One region of the Paenibacillus sp. ClWae2A genome, then DNA from elsewhere that is predicted to be linked to it. Evidence: a T-box and tRNA genes for the amino acid it is inferred to sense, from the RefSeq annotation. Region 1 holds a T-box; the other holds one or more tRNA genes.

The links. The T-box of region 1 lies ahead of trpS (tryptophan--tRNA ligase). A T-box ahead of a tRNA ligase gene usually reads a tRNA of that ligase, here a tRNA-Trp.
Region 2: it encodes a tRNA-Trp, which carries the amino acid that the T-box ahead of trpS (tryptophan--tRNA ligase) is inferred to sense. The anticodon was not compared.

Annotation. Positions count from the first base shown of each region.
Region 1 is NZ_JAULSQ010000017.1:56,429-66,936, forward strand. It holds gene QVE09_RS28800 (rhamnogalacturonan acetylesterase) at 1-1,174, shown strand, start outside; gene QVE09_RS28805 (sensory rhodopsin transducer) at 1,578-1,994, shown strand; gene QVE09_RS28810 (Ger(x)C family spore germination protein) at 2,076-3,233, opposite strand; gene QVE09_RS28815 (spore germination protein) at 3,230-4,699, opposite strand; gene QVE09_RS28820 (GerAB/ArcD/ProY family transporter) at 4,680-5,786, opposite strand; gene trpS (tryptophan--tRNA ligase) at 5,856-6,848, opposite strand; T-box leader at 7,188-7,500, opposite strand; gene QVE09_RS28830 (DMT family transporter) at 7,528-8,463, opposite strand; gene QVE09_RS28835 (aminotransferase-like domain-containing protein) at 8,623-10,017, shown strand; gene QVE09_RS28840 (glutamate-1-semialdehyde 2,1-aminomutase) at 10,227-10,508, opposite strand, start outside.
Region 2 is NZ_JAULSQ010000005.1:339,664-350,171, reverse strand. It holds partial or broken rRNA gene QVE09_RS18390 (23S ribosomal RNA) at 1-42, shown strand, start outside; tRNA gene QVE09_RS18385 (tRNA-Asn) at 109-184, shown strand; tRNA gene QVE09_RS18380 (tRNA-Ser) at 188-279, shown strand; tRNA gene QVE09_RS18375 (tRNA-Glu) at 289-360, shown strand; tRNA gene QVE09_RS18370 (tRNA-Val) at 428-503, shown strand; tRNA gene QVE09_RS18365 (tRNA-Met) at 522-595, shown strand; tRNA gene QVE09_RS18360 (tRNA-Asp) at 623-700, shown strand; tRNA gene QVE09_RS18355 (tRNA-Phe) at 796-871, shown strand; tRNA gene QVE09_RS18350 (tRNA-Thr) at 892-967, shown strand; tRNA gene QVE09_RS18345 (tRNA-Tyr) at 977-1,062, shown strand; tRNA gene QVE09_RS18340 (tRNA-Trp) at 1,069-1,142, shown strand; tRNA gene QVE09_RS18335 (tRNA-His) at 1,173-1,245, shown strand; tRNA gene QVE09_RS18330 (tRNA-Gln) at 1,268-1,342, shown strand; tRNA gene QVE09_RS18325 (tRNA-Gly) at 1,347-1,421, shown strand; tRNA gene QVE09_RS18320 (tRNA-Cys) at 1,428-1,501, shown strand; tRNA gene QVE09_RS18315 (tRNA-Leu) at 1,508-1,586, shown strand; gene QVE09_RS18310 (class I SAM-dependent methyltransferase) at 1,770-2,696, shown strand; tRNA gene QVE09_RS18305 (tRNA-Asn) at 3,001-3,076, shown strand; gene QVE09_RS18300 (helix-turn-helix domain-containing protein) at 3,132-5,525, opposite strand; gene QVE09_RS18295 (LiaF transmembrane domain-containing protein) at 6,083-6,391, shown strand; gene QVE09_RS18290 (PspA/IM30 family protein) at 6,427-7,098, shown strand; gene QVE09_RS18285 (PspC domain-containing protein) at 7,103-7,336, shown strand; gene QVE09_RS18280 (PspC domain-containing protein) at 7,354-7,863, shown strand; gene QVE09_RS18275 (PspA/IM30 family protein) at 7,865-8,572, shown strand; gene liaF (cell wall-active antibiotics response protein LiaF) at 8,723-9,370, shown strand; gene QVE09_RS18265 (sensor histidine kinase) at 9,402-10,508, shown strand, end outside; gene QVE09_RS18260 (response regulator transcription factor) at 10,459-10,508, shown strand, end outside.

The sequences.
Region 1 (10,508 bases):
GACCAGCTGGAAGTTTAACTTTGGACCGGACTCGGGAAGAGCAGGTGAGACAGGGGATTATCTGAAAGTAACTGCAACAACCGCATATGAGGAACGTGGAGGATACGGATTCGAAGCAGGTTCTCTGGTGTATGAGAAACATCGCATCGGAGATGAGGATGTGCCGAATTCCATGAAACAACATCATAACAAACCTGGGCAGACAACCATGTCTGCCCGATTGCGTTCGGGCTTCTGTATTCCGCTCAAAGCATCGTTCATCGTGGATGTTCCCGACGGAACCTACCAAGTTTTACTTGTTGCAGGTGATGAATTGGCTGAGACAGTGACCCGCGTGAAAGCTGGTGAGGGCAGGCTTGTACTGCCAACCATTCGCACACTTCCCGGACAATGTGCAGAGGTGCGATTCTCGGTGGTTGTTCGCAGCGGCAGACTTCGTCTGTCATTTTCTGGTCCCGCGCCAAGAATCAATGCGTTAGAGATTACCCTTGCGAATCAGACGATGACCGTATTTCTTGCCGGGGATTCAACCGTAACAGATCAGCCGGAAAGTGGATATCCGTATTGTGGTTGGGGCCAGCTATTGCCAGCACAGTTCAAACATGATGTGGCAGTGGATAACCACGCCCAGTCAGGCCGAAGTTCCCGCAGTTTTATTAATGAAGGCAGACTCAGCGCCATTATGGAGCGAATCAAGCCGGAGGATTTTCTGTTTATTCAATTTGGACATAACGATGAGAAGCCGGACCCTGAACGTGGGACGGACCCATTCACAACATATAAGGAATATTTGAAAAAGTATATCGATGCTGCACGCGAAGCCAAGGCTCGTCCAGTGCTCATAACCCCGGTGCATCGTCGCTACTTTGCGGATGATGGCACATTGACCGATACCCACGGCGATTATATCATCGCCGTGCGTGAGCTGGCGGAAGAGGAAGATGTTCCACTGATCGATCTGGCTGAGCGCAGCCGTCTTCTGTTTGAGCAGGCAGGCGTGGAAGGTAGCAAGGACGACTTTATGTGGGTGCTGCCAGGCGAGTACGTGAACTTCCCCTCAGGTGTGGAGGATAACACGCATTTTCAGGAACGCGGTGCCCGCCGCCTTGCCCAGCAGGTGGCAGAAGCCATCCGCGAGCTGCAATTGCAACCGTTGCAGATGTATCTGCGATAGGTTCATGTCTTGAATTATTAAGCGAGTTAAACAAAGTAACGAGCCAGCAAAGTTGCCCAGCGAATAGCGAAGGAAATAATTTCTAAATCAGTCCGCCGAAGCGTCTGCCCCGCGAGTTATTCGGGGTTTAAAAGCTGTAGCGAGTTAAACGAAGTAACGAGCCAGCAAAAGTTGCCCAGCGAATAGCGAAGGCAATAATCTTTTCAAATCAGTCCGGCGAGCGTAGCAGCGAAGAAGGGCGGAATCGGGTAGAGGGAGCGGAGCGTCCGCCTTTGGAGCGGGATTTCCCCTGCTGAGGGGGAAATCCCGAGCCAACAGTGGCCCGTAGCCCGATCCGTCCGCCGAAGCGACTGCCCCGCGAGCCACCCCGCGATTTTAACTTAATTATTGGAGGAGATACTCAATGACATTGGACCCGACCAAACAAGGCACATCAGCCCATAAGAACGATCCGACAGCCACAGGGCATACCTACTGGGTTATCCCTGATGGCTACATCCCGCCGGAGAGCAGCGGCACACTGGAGAGTCATGAGAGCATCTGTGTATTAAACACAAGTATAACGGATGCGGAGCTGAGCATCACAATCTATTTTGAAGACAGAGATCCACTCGAAGATATTATAGCGGAGGTGCCAGCAAGAAGAACAAAACATATTCGTACTGCATCGCTCCAATCTGGAGAGCAGTCTATCCCGTCAGGCGTACCATATGCAATTACTGTTTCAAGCAATATTCCAGTCATTATCCAGTACAGCCGTTTGGACACGACCCAGCCAGAATTGGCTCTGATGAGTGTGATGGCTTATCCAGTGGGATAAACTTACTACTTGGCATCATATGCAGCAACCTACAAAAGAAGACCGGTAACCTTGCAACTAATGCAGGTCACAGGTCTTCTTTTATTTACTGTATTTATATGTGCTCGCATTAAGGATATCCACATGGACCTCCACTTTGCCAAGCTTGAAACGCTCGAGGGGATCAGCCCGTTGGGCGACTTCCTGTTCCCATAAGGGTAAATTGTGGCGATAGAGATATTCCACCAGGCCATACGAATCGATCTTGCGTGACTTGTTTTTTTCAAACGTATCGCGAATTTGGGATTCAATCTGTTTTTCAGCTTCTTGTTCCATGGCATGAGGCGTGCGTGAGGCTCCATGGTCTTCGGTGATGGAACTTTTGACCGAGGTAACCAGATCGAATATGACGCCGTCTCCTTGTTTCCTCGCCTTGATACTCGTCTTGGGATGACGAAGCATCAGGGTTAGATCAGGAGTCTTCCCACCATTCCCATACACGTACAATGGATATTGATGAACGCGCTTATAATTTACGTATCTTGTACCATCTGTGTCTGCTCCTGCAACTCTACCCTGACTTTTGCCTTTGGAAATGACATAAAATCCATCCATTCTAACAAGGGGGGGAGTTTTATCGCCGTTGAACCAGGTTTCATTTCTCGTTGAAACCGAGGGTAAAAGAATGACGGAAGCCGGTTCCCGTAATCCATCGAGAAGCTGATGGAGCCGGATAGGTTCATAACCGGAATGCTGTTTGTATAGCCTCATGGGCTCGAATAACTCAATCGTCTGGGCGGATTGGTTCAGCAGCGCAGAAGGGGAGAGCACTTCCGGAATGTTCTGCTCTGTCGCGTAGATCCAGGGTGTATATCTCAGTTGACCTGAATGCAGCAACGTGTTAAATATATCCTCCAGCTTCCCTTCCAGAGCATTTTTCGATAAAACAATGGCTTTAACATGAGTCCAGAGCGTTTGCTGCTGTGACGTTTCGTACAGATCATTAATAGCCATGCTGAGTGTAGTACCCTCGCCCCGTCCAATCCAGATATCCCTTGTTTCCCGAGAAGTTGGCGTTTCCTGTTTTGCAATACTGGAGAAGTCAATCAACTGGGCATACGCAATATATTGGTTGTCCACATAGTCTATTCCAATGGCCGTGATGAAGTTAATACTTTGCACCTCTTTGGAATCCCAGCATCCCGTTAGCAGGATCAAGCACCCCACAAGTAGGCCACTCATGGACGTCCATCTGATCATGACCGTTTTCTCCGGCGAGTGGAATCTTGGGTGTGGAGTGCTTCTGGACGCTTGTTTTTTTTCATGGAAGGTGGCATGGATACGGCCTGAGTGAAGTCTCCGGGAATGTAGGGAGATACGGGTGACAGATAGGACACGCCATAACACTCCAAGGATACGAGGTGAACCAACAGAGCGAACAGTCCAATCATAAATCCAAATAATCCAAGAAAAGAAGAGATGAGTAGCATCCCGATCCGAATGTGTGCAGTAGCCCCGCTGAGCACGGTATTCACGAGAATGTAACTGGAGATGACTGAGATCGCTACCGTGACTATGATGGTGGGCGACGTAATCCCGGCACGAATGGCTGCATCCCCGATGATAAGTCCACCGACCACGCTGACCGTCTGCCCTAACGCACGTGGTAACCTGCGACCGGCTTCGTTAAATAGCTCGAACATAAAAATCATCAGGAACGCTTCCAACGTCACCGGCATGGGCAGGCCCATTCGAGTACCAGCAATTGTAGCCAAGAGAGGTAGCGGGATCTGTTCCACATTGAAACTGGTCAGGCCGATGTAAAAGGCTGGGAAGAAACAGGCAATCAGCAGACCGGAAATACGCAAAATCCGTTCGAAGGTAACGATGAAAAAAGGTGTGCTTTTGTCTTCCGGGGACTTCAACTGATTGAAAAGTGTAGTTGGTGCGATGACCGCCACAGGAGAACCTTCAATGAGAACGGCAAAACGTCCATTTAATAGGGAATCGACGACAAAATCAGGACGTTCGGTATTATCTGTGAGTGGAAAAATACTCCGAATCCCTCCCATGACAGATCGCTCCATGATTGAGGTACCCAGAATGCCGTCAATCTCAATCTGATCCAGATTGTGCCTAGCTTCTTTCAGGATGTCTGGATTGATAATATCTTTTACATATAGAAGGCCAATGGCAGTTTGGGTACGACCACCTTTGACATATTTCTCATAACACATCGAGGATGTTTTCATTCGTTTGCGAATAAGGGCCACGTTGGTAGTGAGTTCTTCGGTGAATCCATCGCGCGGGCCTTTGACTGATGTCTCAATAGCTGATTCTTCTGGACTGCGTCCCGGGATATCGGCGATATCCAGACTGCAGGACTGCACGCCATTACCAAAAATGATCAGTAGTTGTCCGCTAAAAATCAACAGATTAAGTTTCTTGGAATTTGTGATATCCTCAATCGGATTTAAGGTTAATCCCAGTTCTTTGGGATGTGATTCCTCAATGATCAGGGAGTGTTGTTCCAGACGAGGAATAATAAATTGATTGATTTGTTTGCCGTCTACCAGTCCTTCGCAATAGAGCAGAATGACGGGCTGATCGGATTCGTCTTTGACAGGAAAGGTCTGAATAACAACATCTGCACATGGATTGAACTGCTCTTTCAAAGAGGCAAGCAGTGTTTCATGGGACGTGGTGTCAATCGCTTGATGCTCCATGATGTTTCCTCCTCTGATGGCGTGAATGGATAAAGGCAACCGTCGTCGCGATAATCGCAAGTCCGCTCAGATACAAGAGATTGAACGGAAATATGTATTCGACCAGAAGTTTTTCGAAGGTCATATCATCCAGAGGATACAACATGGTAAGAATAAAGAAGACACCTAACGAGATACAACTGATAAGCCTTCTGGTAGAGCTCTTAATATTCCATATTTCTATTACAATATACATGGCGAGACTAATCCGGGTGAACGACCCTGCGAGCCACTGGTAGATGGAAAAAAAGTCAGTTTGGGCGATGTATTTGCCCAAGGAGGCAATACGCCATTCTTCAAAGGCGGGATATCTCATTTTGGCAGCCTCAAAAGGATCAAATTCCACAATCGCCCCAATGAGTGGGCCAACAGTCAGTCCCACAAGAATGAGTGCGAGCATCAGATACTGCCAGACACGTATACGTTTGGTGAGATGAGGCTGGATATACCAGATGAACAGCAGTTCGAACATGCCTGCAAGACTGTAAATCATGCCATTTAGCACCGGATGCCAGCCGTGTTCTAACACAGGCAGGAGACGGCTGTAATCCTTGTATTGAGTGTTCACAATTGCAACATAGAAGCCCAGCAGTACCACCAGTGGAAGGATCAATCCTGCCGTAAATGCCAGTGAGCGGATGCCTTTATATGCCCCATAGGCACAGAGAGACATGAGGGCAATACTGGTTACCAGAATTGGCGTTTCTGTCAGGTAATTTGTTTTGGCCCAAGTCGTGGTATCGTGCAGGGTGAAATAGATTGCGCTCAGAAAAAAGAGACTGTTCCCGACTCGAAATAACATGCCAATGGGCTTGCCGAGACGGGATGTTAACCATTCATGCAGAGTTTGATGCTGGAGGAAACGAGAGACATAAGCGAGCATTAGCGCAAATACGAGAAATGGTCCGGCTGATAGCAGGACGGAAATCCAAGAATCCCTTTTGGCCGCAGCCAAAAGGGCAGGAATAATCAGAACATGGCTGATCAAGCCAACGGACAACATGATCAACATCATAGCTTGCAAAAAAGAAGGCTGTGTTCGTTTCATGCTGAGGGGTCTCCTTTTCCCAATAGACTGTCCTCAGCAGTGTTAACGTGATTGGAGCGCTTCATACCGTCAGTCGAAATAACGAATACCCATGGCTTCTCTTATCTCTAACATCGTTTCCCGGGCCGCTTTCCTGGCCTCACGGGTACCCTCGATAAGAATCTCTTTCACCTGATCATCACGCTGTTCATAATAATTACGTCGTTCGCGAAAAGGAGCAAGCAGATCATTGATGGCTTCACCTGCGATCTGTTTACAATCTTTGCATCCAATCCGGCCTTGACTGCAACTGGCATGTATTTCGTCTGCGTTCTCCTTGCGGAAAAGCTGATGATAGGCAAAAACAGGGCAGATATCCGGATGTCCTGGATCGGAACGATGGATGCGGGCAGGATCAGTCTTGGCCTTGATCAATTTGGCTTTTACATCCTCAGGACTTGCATTTAATGAGATCGCATTGCCCATGCTTTTGCTCATCTTACCAACGCCATCCAGCCCTCCAAGCCGCTCTCCGGTCAAAATGCGAGGTTCGGGGAGGATGGGAGCGTATAACTCGTTGAACCGGCGAACCAATTTTCGTGCTGTCTCAATGTGAGGAATCTGATCTTCTCCTGCTGGAACAAGGGTAGCTTTACAGAATGCAATATCAGCAGCCTGACTGACCGGATAACCGAGAAATCCGTAGTACAGGTCGGTATATCCACGATCACGTGCTTCGCTCTTGATGGTCGGATTATGCCGGAGCGTATTGACGGTAACAAACATCGAGAAGATCACAGTCAATTCAGCAATTTCTGGAATCATGGATTGAATGAACAGGGTAGCTTTGTTCGGATCAATGCCTACGGCGAGGTAATCAAGCGTGACTTGATGAACACTATCTGCAATCAGACCAGGTTGATCATAGTGGGTGGTGAGTGCCTGAACATCTGCCAGTAAAATATAGGTTTTGTACTCTTCCTGCAATTGCACCCGACTGCGCAGGCTGCCTACGTAATGGCCGAGATGAAGTTGTCCGGTAGTCCGATCTCCTGTCAAAATAATATCCTTGTTTTTGTTCATGGTTTATTCTCCTTTGGTTTTGTAATTTTTCAACGTTGAGCTGTCGCCACCAGCCGTCTTCCACGACCATCACCTCCTTTCAGCCTGCATCTTTATAAGTTGAACTAAAGGCTATTTACACTTGCCACTCCGATGACAGAACAACCTTCCGATCGCTGTTATCCCCCGATTTTTTTGATTCAAATTTACAAAGGTAAAAATCTGGTGATAAAGGCGACCGCTCCGCTTCTTCAGGTTATTTCTGCCCTCTGCGTTCTCGTGTAAATGTTTAGTTAACATATATAGGTATTTAATAAAAAAAAGCCTCGTCCTTTATTCCATTCCCCGATACGGAACAGAATAAAGGACGAAGCTTGTGCCTCGCGGTGCCACCTTCATTGGCCGCTCTGTTGCGGCCCACTTGAGGGATACGGATGAGGCATCTACCAGGAGCCCGTTTATGAGCTTCCATGCCTATCGATATCCTGTCCATGGATAACGGCTGGACATGCCGCCTCGCCTACTGAAAGTTGTATTCCTAGGAAGGGATACAGACTTTGTTCAACTCGGAACTCCGAAGCCCATTTCCACATATCCGATGCACCGACTTCCACCACCCGCCGGCTCTCTGTAGCGTCCTGACATACGTACTTCTCTTCATCATCGTGGATAACAAATGTTTACAATTTCCAGAATTATATCACGCTTTGATTCCACTGACCAGCCTGTGTTTGCGACCGCTCATATTGGTACCAAGGACACCGGCGATGATCAGTAATGCTCCGATAAAATGATAGCCACTAACAGGTTCATGCAGAATCCATGCGCCCCCTACGATGGAGATAAGCGTGGACAGATTGCTGAATACACTCATTTGCGAAGCCTCCAGATGAGTAAGGGCATAGCTCGCGAGCAGGGTGGAGATCATGGTGGAGAGGATCGCCAGATAAGCGAGCGCACCCAGATAGGATGTATCTCCAAGCGGCTTGATGTAGTCCATCATGGAACCGCTGGAAGCATGTCGGATCAGGGAAGCGGAGTTAAATACAATACACCCAACCATCAGCGTGACCCAGGTTAATTCCATTGGTTTGTACTTCTGGGTTAATGGTCTTGCAAGCACACCATACCCTGCAAAACAGACTGTGGATAGTAGCAATAATGCAATGCCTTTCAGGTTACCTATAGACATGCCGCTTCCTTGCATGATGAAAATAAAGACCACTCCAGCGACAGACAGAAGCAGGAACAGTTTCTGTATCGTGGATGTGCGTTCTTTCAGGAAGACTGAAGCGAGAACGAGAGTGAATACAGGGGCCATAGCCTGAATAATACCGGCTTCCGATGAGTTGGAAGAGACAAGTCCAAAGGCTTGAAAGGCAAAAAATAAGACGGGAGATAACAGCCCTAGTGGAATGATTCGCCACAGATCACGAAGGCTCAGTCGGATTTTGATCCACCCAAAAATTACAGGAATGCTGACAACGATCAGCGACAGCGCGAATCGGTGGGCAAGCACATCAATTGGATGTGCAACAGTGACGGTCATTTTAACAAATAAAAAAGATAGACCGATAATAGCTGCGTACAATACAGCTGCGATATAAGCGTATCCCCGAGTGTGTGTTGTGTTCATGAATGCTCCTCCAATACAGTAGTCATAGCGTTTTATCTTTCATTATCCTGAAATATGTCAGGTTCGAGGCACGTGCTGGCCTTATTCAATATACTGCCAGGTGCATCGTGCTACAATAGATAAAAGGTTGAACTGTATCGGTACAGTTATTGGAGAGGGATGGGTGCATTGAGAAAATACGAAGTGATTGCGGAAGCATTAAAGCAATGGATTCAGGAACAGATGCAGCAGCAGGATCGTCGCCAGTGGGCAGATAAGGGCATCCGACTTCCAGCAGTTCGAGTTGTAGCTGAACAGTATCAATGCAGTGTAAGTACAGCTATTCGTGCATATGAGTGGCTAGAGCAGCGGCATTTGGTGTATGCCATACCTCAATCCGGCTATTATGCCGTACAGAACGGGACAGGTGCTCAGGACATGGACTGGCAGGGAGCGTTGGATTTTGCTTCAGCTGCTCCCGATCCAAGGGTCTTCCCTTATGCAGACTTTCGTCACTGTGTGGATCAGGCGATGGAGAAGAAACAGGCAGAGTTATTTATGTATGGCACGGATCAGGGATTACCTTCGCTTATTCTGCTGTTGCAGAAGCAGTTTGCGGATTATCAGGTGTTTGCGAGAACCGAGCAGTTCTTTATCACGTCAGGTGTGCAACAGGCACTGGCTGTGCTTGCATTGATGCCTTTTCCCAATGGAAAGAGAAAAGTACTACTCGAACTACCGACCTATCACAATATGCCCTCGCTACTGAGTGGATTAAATGTGCCGATTGCCGGTGTGAGACGTGACCTAGATGGGCTGGAATGGGCATCGCTTGAACGTCAGTTCGCTGAGGGAGATATCAAGTTTTTCTATGTCATGCCCCGCTTTCACAATCCAATTGGCACATCGTTAACTGTTGCGGAGAAGAAGAGATTGATCCGGCTTGCTCAGAGGTACGATGTCTATCTGGTAGAGGACGATTATCTGGCTGATCTGGAGGACAATACGAAACAGGACCCGCTATGGTCCTATGATACCGAAGGCAGGGTCATTTATCTGAAGAGTTACTCCAAAATTTTGTTTCCAGGTCTGCGCATTGGTGTAGCTGTTCTGCCCTCACCACTAATTGAATCGTTTGGTGCATACAAAAAAATGCTCGATATCGACACTTCCGTCCTGTCTCAAGCTGCTCTGGAGATCTATGTTCACAGCGGAATGTTTGCTCATCACAGGAAAGTGATTCGTAACCGCTATGCTGCCCGGATGCACACGGTGCATGAGCAACTGGACACATATCCAGAATTGGCTCCGTATAAGGACGCTCCTCGAACAGGAGGGGAGCATACAGTGTTGCCTTTGGCGGGTGACATGCCGCTTCGTGTTCTGGTGTCCCGGCTTCAAAAGTGTGGTGTCATCGTTGATACGACAGAACGGTATTATCCGGAAGGCACATACCAGGCGCATGAGGATCAGATGCTGCGATTGAACATCTCCAATGTGCCGAAGCAGCGAATCGAAGAAGGGATGCAGGTGATCCGGGAGGAAATTTTGAAACTTCAGATCAGTCAGAGATAAAGACAAAGCTATAACAGCAAGGCCATTACAATAAAACGCATGAAGTTGTTGCACATAGCATTTATCTAGCCGTATGTGACCACTCACCACTTTCGTATATAACAAAAGGCGTCCACACAAGTTGATCACTTGTTGGACGCCTTTTAACGTGAGTGTTATCCATCGACCATACTGCTTGTACGTTATATTGCAGATGGAAATAATTCTATTTATTCCTGAGCCATCGCCTTGAAGGAAGCTTCTGCGGCTTCCAATGTAGCTTGAACATCCTCGTCTGTATGAGCCGTGGTCAGGAACCAAGCCTCATATTTGGATGGAGCGAGGTTAATGCCACGGTCCAGCATATGACGGAAGAAGGAAGCAAAACGTTCTCCGTCTGTGTCTTGGGCATGATCGTAGTTCGTCACCGGATGATCACAGAAATGGGTGGAGAATGCACCGCGAATCCGGTTGATCGTCAGAGCAATCCCATGACGGTCAGCAGAAGCTTG
Region 2 (10,508 bases), on a different contig from region 1:
GCATGGAGCTGACCAGTACTAATCGGTCGAGGGCTTATCCAATAGCAAGTTCTAAATCGCATGTTTCGTTTCGAATCTAGTTTTCAGAGAACGATCTCTGAAGCATATTCCCTGATAGCTCAGTTGGTAGAGCACTCGACTGTTAATCGAGTTGTCACAGGTTCGAGCCCTGTTCGGGGAGCCATATGGAGAGGTGTCCGAGCTGGCCGAAGGAGCACGATTGGAAATCGTGTAGGCGTCACAAGCGTCTCGAGGGTTCGAATCCCTCTCTCTCCGCCATAATAATAAGGCCCGTTGGTCAAGGGGTTAAGACACCTCCCTTTCACGGAGGTAACAGGGGTTCGAATCCCCTACGGGTCATATTAACTTCAAAAAAAGAAGTTGATTTTTACAACAAGATTATGATATGATCATAAATGTGTTGTTCGGAGGCTTAGCTCAGCTGGGAGAGCATCTGCCTTACAAGCAGAGGGTCGGGGGTTCGATCCCCTCAGCCTCCACCATATAATTTTTTATAACGACGCGGGGTGGAGCAGCCCGGTAGCTCGTCGGGCTCATAACCCGAAGGCCGCAGGTTCAAATCCTGCCCCCGCAATTAAACTTTCCTTTGAGAAAGTACTATGGAACCGTGGTGTAGTTGGCCTAACATGCCTGCCTGTCACGCAGGAGATCGCGGGTTCGAATCCCGTCGGTTCCGCCATTTAATCTTTACATGAGGCAAACTGTTCACTACATCTGCTGTATGGCACTGATGCCCTATATAAAGTGTAAGGAATTAAAATTAGACTTTATTATGGCTCGGTAGCTCAGTCGGTAGAGCAGAGGACTGAAAATCCTCGTGTCGGCGGTTCGATTCCGTCCCGAGCCACCATTTTCAAAACAATTTAATATGCCGGTGTAGCTCAACTGGTAGAGCAACTGACTTGTAATCAGTAGGTTGGGGGTTCAAGTCCTCTCGCCGGCACCATGTAATCCTGGAGGATTAGCGAAGTGGCCAAACGCATCAGACTGTAAATCTGCTCCCGTACGGGTTCGGTGGTTCGAATCCATCATCCTCCACCAGTTTTTAGGGGCATAGTTTAAAGGTAGAACAACGGTCTCCAAAACCGTTGGTGTGGGTTCAATTCCTGCTGCCCCTGCCAATTAACTTTTAAGAAACTAACTTTTTTGTGGCGATCGTGGCGAAGTGGTTAACGCACCGGTTTGTGGATCCGGCATTCGGGGGTTCAATTCCCCTCGATCGCCCCTTTGTTTTTTCATTTTTTATTGGGGATTAGCCAAGCGGTAAGGCAACGGACTTTGACTCCGTCATGCATAGGTTCAAATCCTATATCCCCAGCCATTATGCGGACGTGGCTCAGCGGTAGAGCATCGCCTTGCCAAGGCGAGGGTCGCGGGTTCGATTCCCGTCGTCCGCTCCAAATTATGGCGCCATAGCCAAGTGGTAAGGCACAGCTCTGCAAAAGCTTTATCCCCAGTTCGAATCTGGGTGGCGCCTCCAGCATATGCCGGCGTGGCGGAATGGCAGACGCGCTCGACTCAAAATCGAGTGGGAAACCGTGGAGGTTCGAGTCCTCTCGCCGGTATATTAAATAACCCTGCAAGTTGCTTATGCAATTTGTGGGGTTATTTTTATTTTATGTGAAACGATTTATGTGCAGTAAGAAAATCTAGAGTAAGAGAAGATGGAAGTTAATAAAGATTGACGTATGATTATATTCAGTATATTGTAGATAAGTGAAGTCTTTAATGTAGAGGAGTGAAGTAGAGTGACTAATGGAATAAATGTATCGGATACCGATCTGTTATTTGATCTTTCTGTATGGGAAGAGGCATGGAAGAATCGTCCGAGAAGTTCAAAATATAAGATGAAAAGCGCCCCCTTTAATACAGAAGAAGCATTTGAGCGGTGGGCAAGAGATTATCATGCACAGTCGTTCACTGAAGAAGGAAAGCAGCGTTCTGAACGCATTATGGGCTGGATTGAAAATCAGGGTGTGGAATTCGCAGGGTTATCCATTTTGGACATTGGAGCGGCCTCAGGCATATTTACTATTCCTTTTGCAGAAAAGGGGGCTTGTGTAACCGCAGTTGAACCTTCTGAGTTGCTTGTATCCCTTATGAAAGAGACGATACCTTCATCTTTGGAATCCAATATCGAAATCGTAAACGAACGATATGAAGAAATCTCCATTGAGGATAAGGGTTGGGAGAAGAAATATGACTTTGCATTTGCATCCATGTGTCCGGCGATGTCGGATTGGGAAACGATTGAGCAGGCGATTAACTGTGCCCGGAAGTATGTTTATATAAGTACTATGGCGGGCCAGAGGGAACACACACTAATGGATGAACTTAAGGATGTACTGGGTGTAACTTCTTCATACAAAGCCGGTGATATGGGGTATATCCAACAGTTGCTGTATTTGAAGGGTTATTCATACACCATGATCATTACGAGAGAAGTTAACTCATTGGAAGTACCGATGGAAGAGATTATCGAGAAGCTGCCAGAATGGCTTAATACGTATGAGTTACCATCGGATGAAGATTCTCTCAGACTGGCTGAGAAGTACATTCGGGATACGTACAGGGATAGTACGGTGACCTTCTCACGTGGAGCAAGGTTTGGTAAAATTTTAATTCAACTTGAACAGCCAAATATGAAAACAGTTCGCACTAAGGATAAGCGATAATTCGGGTAAGCTTGGCACGTGTACTGATAATCAGGAATTGAGACGGAGACAATGTAGTCTGACGTCTAAGATGACACTAGGAAGCATCACACTGCCAAGCAAGAAGATGCACGTGTGAAACATATGAAGTTAAGATTGCAGAAGTGAAGTTGTAAGTGGAGGGAGCAGGTTATGTGCTCCCTCTTTTTTGAAGCCACTAATTCATCGACTGCTTTGAACCAGACCCTCGTTTATTCAGAGATATTCGAGACAACGAAAAACAAAACACATACCTCGTTTTCAGAGAATGATCTCTGAAGCATATTCCCTGATATTTCAGTTGGTAGAGCACTCGACGGTTAATCGAGTTGTCACAGGTCTTAGCCCTATTCGGGGAGCCATATGGAGGGGATCCAAGCTGGCCGAAGGAGTACGACTTACAATCGTGCTCCTTTTCTAATTTCTGTTCGACACTTCTGGTTTCTGCTTACGCTCCCGATACTGGCCGGGGGTGATTCCTTCCCATTTACGGAATGATCGGATAAAATTTTGCGGATTGTTGTACCGAAGTCGTGCTGCGATATCTTTAACGGTTAGATCACTTTCGTCCAGCCATTTTTTAGCGATGTTAAATCGGTACTTGGTCAGATATTCACTAAATGCACAGCCGGTCTCTTTGCGGAAAACACTACTTAAGTAGTTGGCATTGTAGTGAAGCTTCAAGGCACATTCCTCAAGCGTCAGATCTTTATCATAATCTTGATGAATCATGGCAATCATCCTCTCTGATATATGCTGATACTGGGCATACTGTCTTGATTTAAAAACCAGGATGATGGGCAAGATGACCTGATGGTTAAACCATTCCTCAACTTCAGCGGCGTACTGCAAACCATGAAGTTCATGAAACATCGATCCACGACCTTGGGAGATCTGTCCGAGTCGTATGCCGGATTCCTGAGTCATTTGCAAAATATGCGTCAGCAGCTTCATAAGAGCCACCTGATATTCCTCTGGTGTACACTCCATACCAAAGATCACTTCAAGCAGCTGTTGCAGAAGAACAGAGGCCTGGACTTCGTCCGCACTTTGAATAGCTTGAATCAGCGAATATTCCAATGATTCCGGGTAGGTCATGGACCAAGTGGGAGCGTAATGATCTGTGTTCTCATATTGAAAAATAATGCCTGTTCCCAGCTTCATCCGATGCCTCAATGCTTCCATTGCTTCTGTATAAGCTTGAGGGATGTGGTATAGAGAGCTGTGTGGCTGGCTGAAACCTATACTGACTTGAAGAGTTAGAATCTCATCCATCTGTTGTTGTAACTGGTCTGTTAATACATATAGTTGCTGTGAAAAAATAAAATGATCCTGTTCAACGGTGCCAATCACCGTGACTACCGTATGTTCCAGCACAATGGGAAGCAATTGCTGGTTATGCACAACTGTTTCCTCCAATATATTCTGAATAGCGAATAATAAGAGGTCACGGTCATTAGCACTATATTTTGTATGATTAACAAGATCGGCCTGTAGTGTAATAACAGCAATTTGTTGCCATTCCCGAACCTGATGCGTGTAGCCATATTCATTCAGGGTGTTATGAAGAGTATGAACAGGGCTCTTGCCCTGAAACAGATTCATCATAAAATGAGTGCGAATCTGCAACAGATGCATATTAAGTGTGTTCTCTAATTGGGAGCGAGAGGCAGATAATTGTGAGACCCCAGCTCTAATCTGCTCGAACTCATCAGAAAATGGTGGTGATTGCTGAGCTACGGTATTTCCTTCTTTGGACAGGTGGTTGTCACCAAGTTGAGTTAAAAGTTTACGAATCGGGACATGCATTCGCTTGGAGCCGAGCCATGCGAGTAATAATGAAAGTAAAAGTAAGAAGATACTGATATACAAGGTGTGCAATCCGATATCGATATATTCTTGTGTCAGAATATTGGTAGGTGAGATTAGAACATAAGTCCATCCTTTTAAGGTAGAAGGGCTATACGTCAGAGAATAATGTGTATCGGCGATCTTAACTTCCCGTTTTTCAAAGCCTGTTGAAAATGTGATGGGTGATAGTTTGATTATATTGGCTTCCGTATCCCGATCCTGTATTCCAATGGCAGACAACGGTTGTCCAATGTATACAGGATCGGGATGGACCAAGATACGTTGTTCCCGATTCAAAATGATCAGTCCTGAGGCAGCATTGCCTAAGGAGGCTTCTCCTAGTGTGTTTTGCAAAGAGCATGCAGGGATTCCCGCAATCAGGGCAGCATCGGAAGACGTATTCAGATTCGGAATAGATCTCGCAAGGGCAATATGATAAATACAGCCTGTACCGGGTGAACGCTCATCATTGCTGAACACCGATGAAGGGGAGAGTTGCCATCCAGAAGTTAACGTATCCGATATCAATTCCTTCATGGGAAGAGCCAATGGAAAATCCGTATTACGATATAATCCGGCATGATCAATAAGCCAATTCTGAGATTGATTCACCAGGGTAATATCCAGCAAAGGTTCCCATGACCTCATATTCTGAAATTCGCTCTGTAGTTTGTCGGCAAGTAAAGGTCCTTTCCCTTGTAGTGATGAAGAAGAAGCAGACAGGGAACGGAGGGTTACTGGAGAGCGAACGGCCTGATCAAGCATATAACTGACTGTAGCGAGTTTGTGCTCTACGTTGGATTGCATTTGTTCCAGCAACTGTCTGTTGGCCTGCGTACGATGCAGCTCAGTTTGGTTTGATGAATAGATAAATGCGGCAATTCCCGTTAACAAAATGGGCAGGGTGCTTAACAGGATTCCGAAGATAATCATTTTATGGAGATAGCTGATTGGTCGCACAGTTTCAGTTCCACTCCTGACATTAGTAATAGTAACACTTCCTATTTTAGTAAACGCTTACATATAGAACAATCTAAAATTTGTTTATTTGGATAAAAAAGTAATTTAGTAAGAGGGTTTAGGAGCAGAGATAAGGGATTACTGACAGATAATCTTGCAGAAAATGCTAGAGAAACGGCTTGGACTAACTATCCTGAACGGAATCATGAGAAACGAAATAGCAGTGTGAACGTAAATAGAGACATGGACACCATCTCTCTACAGGTCGATATCGGCTAAATGGTAGCCTGAATACGGGTAATAGAAGGTATCTTGGAGTGCTATTCAGCTTAGGTGGAACGTTGGTCTTATATAGGGACAGTCAAAGGTCCAACTAGATCCCCGACCTGAGTCTAGGATGAAAAACCGTCCACGGTCTGTTTTGAAAAGTCGCGGAATCCCCTAGAATAAGGACATAAGGTTAAACAAGAAACACGGAAACAAAAAAACAAGAAACAAACGAACAAATGACTCAACACATTAAAACGAACGAATGGAAAGGGCGGTGAACAACAATTATGAGATTGAATAAGGGAAATGGATGGGCGATTGTATTGATTGCGCTGGGTGCACTACTCCTCTTCGGAAAGTTAACTCCACTTCTTGGACACTTAATGGGTTATCTGATTCCGGTACTGATGATTGCACTGGGATACTACGGGGTTAAACGAGGGAATGTGATGCTTGGCTGGATTGTTCTCATCATCGGTATTATCTCACTGATGGGTAAACTGGCATGGTTGATCGGACCGATCATCGCGATCGGGTTAATCATCTTTGGTATCTCAATGCTAAGCAATAACCGCAGTCGTCGTGGTCGGTACTAAGCTTTCACGATTATGAAAAGGAGGGACAGAACATAATGAGTGTATTTCGTCGAATGCGGGATATTACCGTAGCCAATCTGAACGAACATTTGGAGCAAAGTCAGGACCCAGTCAAACTGATTGATCAGTTCCTGGTCTCGACCCGCCAAGACATCGGTGAAGCCGAGAAACTTCGTCATCAATATGCAAGCCATACCAGACAAATGAAACAACAAGCCGATCAGGCAGCAGGTATGGTGAACAAACGGGAAGAACAGGCTTCCATGGCTCTGAAAGCAGGGGAAGAACATCTCGCTAAGCTGGCCTTGCAGGAGAAAATCCTCCACGAGGAAAAAATGGAACAGTACAATGAATTGTATGCACAAAGTTATGCGGCATTACAGGAGTTGGATGAACAGATCGACCAGCTGAAGGTTGAATATCAGAATGTATACAGCAAACGCCAATATTACTACGCTCGTATGCAGACGATTCAGTTACAGCAACGTATGAACCAGAGAGGCAATCACAACGGTCAGAATGTACCCCGTATGTTTAACCGACTGGATGATCAAGTCTCTGATCTCGAATATGAAGCACAAAGTCTCCGCGATATCCGGCGGATGAATCAAGATGGTTCAGGAGTGACTGGCAGCATGTCATCCTCTACGCTGGATAAGGAACTGGAACGCTTAAGACAGAAATTGAACAATGACAGAAAGGAGTAGTCACATGAGTAAATTATACCGCTCGGCGCGTAATCGAATGCTAACAGGTTTGATCGGTGGCATTTCTGAAAATCTCGGATTGAGTACCACGCTGCTACGTATCATCTTCTTCATCAGTATTTTCGCTACGGGAGGTACATCATTGTTGATCTACTTCATCGCTGCGTTGGTGGTACCCAAGGAATCCAATCACGTTGATCCATATGCTTATGATTCCAACGTAAGAGGATACAAGTAAACGAAAGGAGCAAGCACATGAGCAAATTATACCGCTCAACGCGTGACCGGATGTTAACCGGCTTGTGCGGCGGAATTTCCGAAACCATCGGAATGGATTCCACCCTGCTGCGTATCATCTTTGTTATCAGTATCTTCGTAACTGGCGGCACGTCGTTGTTAATATACTTTATTGCAGCACTGGTGGTACCAAAAGAACCGTATCCGCCTTATGATCCATATGGCTACGGTCCGGGCCCAGGCCCTGGTCCTGGCAGAGGATACGACAACTATGATCATCAGCCACCAAGAGGTCCTTTTCAAAATAATCACAACCAGCAAGGTCCTGGTAACTTCGGTCCCGGCCCTGGATTCAACGGCAGACCTCAATCTGGTCCCCGTTCTTATGACAACAACGCCTACGGAGCAGGAGCACCACAAGAAAGTGAACTTGATTCCATGATGAAAGATATCGAGAAAAAAGCACTGAAAAAAGAAGTTGAAGAGCTTCGCCAAAAATTATCTCGTTACGAGAAGGGAGAAAAGTAAAATGGGAGTATTTAAACGGATTAAGGATATGACGAAAGCATCGGTAAATGATATGTTGGATAAAGTAGAGGACCCGATTGTAATGTTGAACCAGTACTTGCGTGATATGGAGGCTGAGATTCATGAGGCAGAGGTAACTGTTGCCAAACAAATGGCAAATGAGCGTCGCATGAAACAACGTTTGGATGAAGCGGAGCGTACTTCGGTACAACGTGAGTCCCAAGCAGAAGCTGCTCTGTCTAACGGTCAGGAAGAAGTGGCACGCAAATTGTTGGAAGAGAAAATCTACTTTGATCAAAAAATTACGGAGTACAGCGAACTGCATGCACAGTCCGAAGCACAAGCAAAAGATCTGTTGCAACAGTTGCATGATATGAAAGATGAGTTCTACAAAATGCGTAACAAACGTAATGAACTCGTATCCCGTGCACAAATGGCAAAAGCCAAAAAACAAATGTCTTCCATCAACAGCTTGCATTCGATAGAAAGTGGCGGCGCATCACTTGGATTCCACCGCATGGAAGAGAAAATCATGCAGCTTGAAGCTGAAGCTGACGTAGCTCGTGCACCTTATCGCAACACATCATCCACGTATACGAATCCTGTAGATGTGGAAAAACAGTTCAAAGTGGATCAGCAATTACAAGCCCTCAAAAACAAAATGGGCAATGGTTCCAAGAATGAAGCGAACGGAACTTCAAAAGAATAACTGTTCGCTTAGTGGACAATATGATATTCTATAAATCGTGTATAATGTACGGTTGGTAGAACAAAAGTTAAGCCATACAGGACTTCATTGCCTGGTATGGCTTTTCCGTTGAATAAAGAGAGATTAACTTACAGAGGAGGTGCGGCGGGGATGAATCAAAAGAGTAAATGGCTTGCAGTTGTCATTATGATTATTGGCACAATGATGTTATTGAATGACAATATTAACTTCCTGACCGCTGCCGCACTTATTCTGTTAACGGTTGGAATGCTTCAAGTTCGCAATGGGGATACCCGCAAAGGTCATCGGTATCTTGGCATTGGTGCGGCACTGTTATTGCTGGATAATTTAATGATTGTATTTTTGATTGTACTTGCTTCTTTAGCTTACTTTTATTCAAAAAACAAAAAGATTCATCTGGACGAAGGCGTTATGAAGAAACAGAATTTTATGGCTCGTTACTACTGGGATCAATCATCCTGGACGTTACGTAGTATGAGTCTGTGGCATGCCATAGGTGAGGTTAACGCCGATCTATCTCTTTCGATTCCGGAGGAGAAACAAACGATTGTGCTGCTGCAAGGAGTTATGGGTAATGTTCGCCTTACACTACCAGAAGATTATGGTGTGGAGATTGAAGCATCGGTTCTTTTCGGCCGGATTAATCTTCTTGGAGAACAAGATAGCGGCATGATGAACAAATTAGTATGGAGAACGCCTGGATATGAATCCAGTGAATATAAAGCAAAATTTGTCATTTCTTATATTGTTGGCGACCTAAACATCAGTAATCCGTAGTAAAATAGATGAAGAGAAGGAGGAGACCCCGATGAAGACAAAACGACATACCGACATGGTAACCCGAAGTATGGGTGAAGGGATCCTCCTGGTTTTCATTGTGCTCGCTGTTATTTTGTATGTATTGTATACATATGGTTATCTTGCTCCGTTTGCAGGCTGGCGGCATCTGATTCAGTCGGGTCTGGCTCTATTGCTGCTTCTGATTGGGATCGGTGCGGTCTTTGGGTTCTATCAGAGTTACCGGGTTAAACGCCGGCTTGAACTGCTGCGGGAAACACTTCTACTGTGGGAGAAGGGCTCTCTATCACGCACTGTACCTGATCTGGGCGATGATGATGTGGGCCGTTTAAGTGAGCAACTCGGACGAATCGGCAAAAAGTGGGAAGATCAGATATCTTCGCTCCAGCGATTGTCTACTCATAATGCACAGCTTGCTGAACAAGCCAGAATTACGGCTATTGTGGAAGAGCGGCAACGTTTGGCACGGGAACTGCATGATGCGGTATCGCAGCAATTGTTCGCGATATCCATGACAGCAACAGCCGTTGGACGGAAGATGGAGAAGGATTTTGAACGTGCTCAGAGGCAGGTGGCTTTGATTGAGGAAATGGCTTCGGTAGCTCAGTCCGAGATGCGTGCGTTACTGTTACATCTGCGGCCAGTCTATCTGGAGGGTAAACATCTCGAACAAGGTCTGCGTGATCTGGTGATGGAATTGAAAACAAAAGTACCCATGGACATTGTGCTCGAAATGGACGAAGACATTGATCTGATCAAAGGCATCGAGAATCATCTGTTTCGAATCGTTCAGGAGGCTATGTCCAATACGTTACGGCATGCAAAAGCGGATAAAATGGAGATACGGATCCAGCGCCGTACTGATGCGATCCGGGTATTGATTCGTGATGATGGGCAAGGCTTCGATCTGGATGAGAATAAACAAGCTTCCTACGGTCTGGCTAACATGCGTGAACGTGTTACGGAGATTGGTGGAGCCATACAATTTGTAACAGCGCCTGGTAAGGGAACGCGGATTGAGATTACGATACCTTTGATGAACGATGAAAGCGAGGAAGAACATGTCAATGGAACCGGAAGTCGAAACGGAGACGGAAACGTCGATCAAAGTATTGCT